2 regions of the Acetobacter sp. P5B1 genome follow, and region 2 is predicted to be linked to the other one. Evidence: riboswitches for the same ligand, from Rfam matches in the RefSeq annotation. Region 2 holds a riboswitch; the other holds the start of a gene.
What was found. A riboswitch is a leader RNA that binds a small molecule or an ion and turns the genes downstream of it on or off. The one in region 2 is predicted to bind fluoride.
Positions count from the first base shown of each region.

Region 1: it holds a riboswitch for fluoride, as region 2 does, so the genes downstream of both, crcB (fluoride efflux transporter CrcB) here and KP703_RS14275 (voltage-gated chloride channel family protein) in region 2, are expected to answer to the same signal.

Region 1 is NZ_JACRVS010000006.1:152,782-156,191, forward strand. Features, by position in the region: gene KP703_RS05780 (M23 family metallopeptidase) at 1-633, opposite strand, end outside; gene crcB (fluoride efflux transporter CrcB) at 704-1,156, opposite strand; fluoride riboswitch at 1,239-1,304, opposite strand; gene KP703_RS05790 (DMT family transporter) at 1,523-2,536, shown strand; gene KP703_RS05795 (SDR family NAD(P)-dependent oxidoreductase) at 2,630-3,397, opposite strand.
Region 2 is NZ_JACRVS010000038.1:17,886-21,295, reverse strand. Features, by position in the region: gene KP703_RS14285 (universal stress protein) at 1-106, opposite strand, end outside; gene KP703_RS14280 (DUF190 domain-containing protein) at 144-536, opposite strand; gene KP703_RS14275 (voltage-gated chloride channel family protein) at 540-1,934, opposite strand; fluoride riboswitch at 1,970-2,047, opposite strand; gene KP703_RS14270 (hypothetical protein) at 2,334-2,546, shown strand; gene KP703_RS14265 (efflux RND transporter permease subunit) at 2,573-3,410, opposite strand, start outside.

The DNA.
Region 1 (3,410 bases), on a different contig from region 2:
GGGTTCACCCCCACGATACGCCCCCACATGAATATGCGGATTCCGCGCCACGCCATTATTGCCATCAATCGCCACAACCTGCCCGGCCGTCACGTGGTCACCCACCTTCACAACCGGCTCGGTCAGATGCGCGTAGACAACAGTCACACCGTCAGCCCGCTCAAACACCATCATGCTGGCAGGTGGCTTGCCCATGGTGCCGGGCGTGTTGGTCTCGGTGTTGAGGTGAATATATTTCACCACGCCATCAATCGGCGCATGCACTGGGGTGTGCCAGCCATACCAGTCGGTATTTTTCGTGCCGTCACCCCGATACATTTTGGCAAAGCCGTGGTCACTTTCAAAACCACCCACCACCATGCAGTCCGTACCCAGCGCATCCCCCGCACCGTGCAACTGGCCGAGCGGGTGCTCCGTGCAGGCATAGGGCTTCTCAAACAGGGGAGCCAGCGTGACCTGATGAATTTCTGCCGGATCATCCACCCAGCTTTCCAGCCCCGGCGGCAGACCCATGGCCTGAAGCTTCTGGTCCAGCCTGTGCCGCTGCTCAGCGGTGGGCGTTGCCAGAGCGGGCGCACTCAGGCTCCCCATTATCACCGCCAGCATCATGGCCCCGGACAAAACCTGCTTCATCACGCCTCTCATTCCGAATAAGAAATGAGATTGCCCCGCACACTCCTGCAACACAAGAGCAGGACCGGTTTTACCCCTCCATCTCCCCTTCCATATCACTCTGTTCCTCCGCCTGTGTCAGCTGCACATACTGGCCGTTCAGGTGCGTGGCGAGCAGGTGGCCGAGCGAGACCGCGCTGATGCACAGCAGGACAGACAGCGTGACATTAGCCAGCGCCCGCCCCCACGCCTCACTGCGCAGCAGGTCCAGCGTTTGCAGGCTGAAGGACGAAAAGGTGGTGTAGCCGCCGCACAGGCCCATCATGACAAACAGACGCGTGTTGTCAGAAACCGGGTAGCGACCGTCCGCCAGCGTGAGCGTGCTGAAAAAGCCGATGATGAACGACCCCACCACATTAATGCCCACAATGGTGCCCCAGGGCATCATGCGGCTGAGGGGGGCGGTCAGCATCGTCATCACATAACGCGCCAGCGTGCCCAGCGCACCGCCAAGCATGACCAGAAGACAGGAGGCAAAAGACATTCTCGGGCCTTTCATTCTGGCGGGCTTTCCAGAACGCCCGCCGTGCTGCGGCGGGAAAAAGACGCACGTCTCCCGCCAGATGGTTACGGCAGGAGTCATCAGCCCTTGCAAGGGCGGTTAAAGGGGGAACCCCATCCCCTTGCTGCTTTTATAGGGTGTTCGGCCCGCTGGCTCAATCGTCTCTTCCGGGCGCGCTGGCCATTAAGAATGCGCAGGGCTCCTCTGCCCTCCCCAAAACCTGTGCAAATGTACTTCCAACCCGCGCCGTTTTTTGCTTATTGCGCGAGAAGAAGCCGGAACATGCCGGTGTGCAAGAACACTCTTCTCTCACCCGCGGCTCGACCACCAGAACAGTACAGGCAGTATATGGACCCCAAAATTCTCTTCTCCGGCATTACGCTGGCTCTGGGGGCATTTGCCTCCTTCGCTATTAGTGATGCCTTCTCCAAGCTGCTTGGGGGACGGCTCGACCCGTTTGAGGTCGCCTTCTCCGGCGGGGTCTTCGGCCTGCTTCTTCTGCCATTTATCCGCAAGCCTGAGGAATCCTACCGCGACGTGTTCCGCACGCAGGAACCCGCCATGTGGGTGCTGCGGGCGGTGTGTACATTTGTGGCCACGGCAGCCAGCGTGGAAGCCTTCATGCTGCTGTCCATGCCCGAAGCGCTCTCGCTGATGTTCCTCATGCCGCTGTTTGTCACCATTCTCTCCGTGGTACTGCTCAAGGAGAAGGTGACCGCCTGGGCCTGGCTGGCCGTGGTGCTGGGCTTTATTGGCGTGCTGATTGTGCTGCGCCCCGGCGTGCGCGCCCTGCATTTTGGGCATCTGTGCGCCCTGATTGCCGCCGTTGCCAACGCTGTGAGCGTGATTGCCTACCGTCTGGCCGGGCAGGACAGCGCGCGGCTTTCCCTGTTTGGCTCCAGTCTGGTTGGCCCGCTGATAGGTAATGGTGTGCTGATGTGGGCGCACGCCACATGGCCGCACGGTGTCAGCACATGGGTTTATCTGTTTGGCTATGGCTTTCTGGCTGCCCTCGGCCAGTTGCTGATGATGATGGCCACGGCCCGCGCACCCGCCAACCGCGTTGCCCTGCCGCAATACAGTCAGATGGTATGGGGCGTGGCGCTGAGCTATCTGGTGTTCCATCAGCCGCTGGATGGCTGGACCTTTGTGGGTATTGTGGTTGTCACCCTCTCGGGCCTGCTCAACTGGATCCGCCAGCGCATCCGGTATGAACGCATGGCCATGAAGGAACGGCTGGAACGCATGCAGGCCAGAAAGGCCGCCAAGGCTGCGGAGAAAATTGCTGCCAAACAGGCCAAGGAAAAAGCCCTGCGGGACCGCCAGCAGGCCATTGCGGAAAAAATCGCCCCGACCAAATAAGTCGCGCTCCGCAAGACAGACCTCCTGACACAAAAAATGCCGTGCCCTTTTTAAAAGAGGCACGGCATTTTTATTTGGAACGCAAAGAGGCTTTTAGTTCGCCATCGTCCGATCGACCGCCAGACCGGCGGAGGCCTGACAGGTGGGCATCATTTCCACATGGTTGATGTTCACATGTGCGGGCAGTGCGAGAACCCACGCTACGGTTTCCGCAATATCGTCCGGCAGCAGCGGCTTGGTTCCGTTATACACGGCATCCGCTTTCTCTTTGTCGCCCAGACGCACTTCACTAAATTCGCTGCCGCCGCACAGGCCCGGCGCAATGGTTGTGGCCCGCACCTGCCTGCCCAGCAGATCACTCCGCAGGTTGCGCATAAACTGTTCCACAAACGCCTTGCTGGCCCCGTAAACATTGGCCCCCGGATACGGATACGTGCCCGCCGTACTACCCAGTGAAATCACGTGCCCGCTATTGCGCGCCACCATGCCCGGCAGCAGCGCACGGGTGATTTCCACAAGGCCGGTCACGTTGGTAGCAATCATGCGCTCCCAGTCAGAGGGTTGGGTTTCCCACGCCTTGCCCAGCCCGAGAGCCAGCCCGGCATTGTTCACCAGCACATCCACCTCCTGCCAGCCTTCCGGCAGCGAGGCCGGGAGCGCCTTTACTGCGGCGAGGTCTGTCACATCCAGCTTGAACGGCAGCAGTGCGGGGCCAGCCTCTTTTGCCAGCGCATCCAGCCGCTCCTGCCGGCGGCCCGTAGCAATTACGCGGTAGCCATCCTTCACCAGCCGCAACGCAATGGCATGGCCAAACCCTGCCGTGGCACCGGTGACGAGAACTGTCTTGAGGGGCTGTGTCATTGCTCTCTTCTCC
Region 2 (3,410 bases):
GGAGAACCCTGATCAGCGGATGACCGAGACGGGCGGCCAGTTCACATGCTGTCTCAAGAGTATAGGTCGCGGTTTCGATACGGTCGAGAATGGCAAGAATACGCATGGTCTGTGCTCCTGAAATGATGATGGCGCACTCTCTGTCAGGGCGTCGGCTGCATACCGAAACGCCAGGATTCAGCGGGCTTGAAATAAAGCGACGTACCTCTCAGCAGTGCCTCGTGGGAGAGGCAGAATGCCTGAAGCTGCTCATGGTCGCCCAGAATATCGACATAGACCGACAGAAGCGTATTGGGGATTTCCCCCAGTGTCTGCTGGATTTCCCCACTTCTCCAGAAGCCGTAATGTGCAAAGTGGGCATTCGAGCAGGTGAAGCCTGCTGCACGGGCCGCATGGACGATGTCACGATAGAGAGGACGGCGCTGGAACAGGCGGGTAAAAGGTTTCTGTTGTCGGCTTTGCGCCCGTGATGCGGACGTCATGAAAATCCGGAGAATACCGGCAGGTTCTGTCAGTAGGGTGGGCGTCTCGTGCATGGCTTATTTTCCGGTTTGTGTTGCTGGGTCAGAGGAGGTCTGGGTGCCGGTTTTCCGGACCCGCCGCCCGATGAAGCCACGGGCCTGCCGGAGCGCCATGCCCGCCGTAATGTGAGGATGTGCGGCTTTTGGAACACCGATGCGCTGGGACAGGTAAATCCCGGAATGACCGGAGCAGAGATAGGCAATAAAGCAGCCCGTCGCGATGTAGATGACGTCCGTAGCGCCAAACAGCTCGACCCCCATGAAGGTACAGGCCAGAGGGGTATTGGCCGCCCCCGCAAAAACAGCCACAAACCCGACTGCCGCGAGAAGATCGGTCGGCACGCCGAGAAAGGTGGACAGCGTATGTCCCAGACCGGCGCCAATGAAGAAAAGGGGCGTGACTTCCCCGCCCTTGAAGCCGGTCGACAGGGCGGCAACCGTGAAGACAAGCTTCCACAGCCAACTCCACGTATAATCACCCGGATGGAAGAAATTGAGGATTGAGGCACCATCAGGCGTGGCCGCCACCACACCAAGACCGAGATAGTCCCGTGATCCGGCGATGAAGACGAGCGCGATGGTCAGTACGCCGCCAATGGCGGGACGCAGCCAGGCAATGGGGCAAAGCGTGCGGAAAACCGGGCTGAGGCGGTGAACGGACTCTGCAAACAGCAGGCTGGTCAGGCCGAAGCAGACGGATGCCACACCGACCTTCAGCAGAAGCACCGGATCCGTATGAAAGATCTGGCCGGAAAGATCAGGATAGCCGGCAAACCCGATCCTGTAAGGGACGTGATGAATCCCCCAGGAATGACACACCATATCCGCGAGGATTGAGGCTGCCGCGACCGGAACAAGAGCACGGTAGTCAATACAACCGATACTCAGCACTTCCATGGCGAAGACGGCACCCGCGACGGGTGTTCCAAAGACCGCGCCAAATCCTGCCGCGATCCCGGCCATCAGGATGATGCGGACCCCGTTGTCGTCCAGACGGAACAGGCGGGCGAACCCGGATGCGATACTGCCACCGATCTGGACCGCTGTTCCTTCCCGGCCGACTGAGGCCCCGAACAGATGGCTGACGACGGTGGCGATCAGAACAAGAGGAGCCATACGCAGTGGCACACCGCCACCCGGTTCATGGATCTGATCGACGATCAGATTGTTACCCCCTTCGGCGGAACGCCCGAACCAGTGATACGCCAGCCCAACGACAACGCCTGCCACCGGCAGGAACCACAGCAGGCCGGGATGGGCGAAGCGATAGTCGGTGACATGATCGAGCGCCCAGAGGAAGACGGCGCATAACGTGCCGACGCAGGCTGCCATAGGCAGCAAAAGCCCGCTCCAGCGCAGAACGGCGAGAATATTTACTACGATGGAATTCTGAAACAGCGGAAGACGACCCATGACCCTGAACACACTCCTCCCTCACGTGCCATTATGGCGAGGTAGGAGTCATCAGCCCTTGGGGCGGTTCGACTTCTTTACGAAGTCAGGCAGAGTCCATTGCCGTTACGTCACACTACGATTTATCCGTTGCCTCATGTCAATGATAAATCTGTAAGGGGAAAAGAAACTTTGATAGCCTGACGAATAGGTTCAGACATTGCGCTTCCGCCTTCATGTCGGACATAAAAGTGGGTTGGCTCGCCTTTCGCATAACGGACATAGTCCGCGCAGTCCCCCGCTATCACTTGGAGCCGAGAGTGGGGTGATCGTTATGGGAAATAACCAGCAAGAATACAGGCGCTTAGGTTGGCCGTAGCAAGACACGCCCGAAGCCACTGGGCAGGGAGTATAAATCATTTGGATCGGGCAACGATGCTTTCGGTTTTCGGCCTTGACACGATGATGTTCGGTGCGGGCGGCAATCCAGATTTTATGGACAGCGTCAAGATTCATGAAGGCAATTCCGAACCCAACCAGAAGGTCGAGCCAGACCGAATGGTGGCCGAGCGTGATACGGAAGCAGTTTTCATTCTGGGTTCTATTGGCATATCGGACATAATCTTCAAGTAGTTCTGTGCAGCAGTGGCCCATACCTGTCACTTGAACAAGGTTTCCGGAACTCCCGTTTCGTTTTCAGAAAAACTACCAAATTTGACAGCAAGAATAGGCAAAACAAACAGGTTAAGTATCATTGATGTCATGAGCCCTCCAAGAATGACAGCTGCCATAGGTCCTTCGATTTCCCGCCCAGGCGCATTCATATCAACAGCCAGAGGCGCCAGTCCAAGCGCCGTAACGAGCGATGTCATGAGTACGGGGACGACGCGGTCTCTGGCCCCCCGGAGCGCTGTTGTTACTCCCCATGTGAGATGTTCCCGCTCGACCAAAGTCTCAAAATGCGAAATCATCATCACCGAATTCCGAAGCGTAATCCCGAATAGAGTAACGAAGCCGACTGTTGCCCCAAGAGTTAGCGTTGTGCCGGAAACAATGATTGCCAGAATGCCGCCGACAAATGCGAAGGGAAGATTGACGAGTATCAGAGCGAGATTGCGCCATCCTTGTGTGATTATTGAGAGCAGAATCATGACCGCTATGGCAGCGAGCCCGGAATTTATAAACAGTTCCTTGCGTGATTGTGATTCAGCTTCCGCTGCGGATGTAAACTGAACGTAGGTTCCAAGAGGCAGTTTGATATTTTTTGCTATAGTCGTGCGTGCGTCCTGAACGAAAGATTGAGCTGATCGTCCTGTAACATTTGCGGTGACAGTCTGTGTTCTCTGTGCTCCCAGATGTGACACCTGATAGCGACCGTTCGTCTCATATATGTCTGCGACAGCGCGGAGTGGTACGTAGTTTCCGTGAACAGTATGCAGTGGCAGGAAGCCGACAGACGCAACATCATTACGACTTGCGTCATCAAGACGAACCATA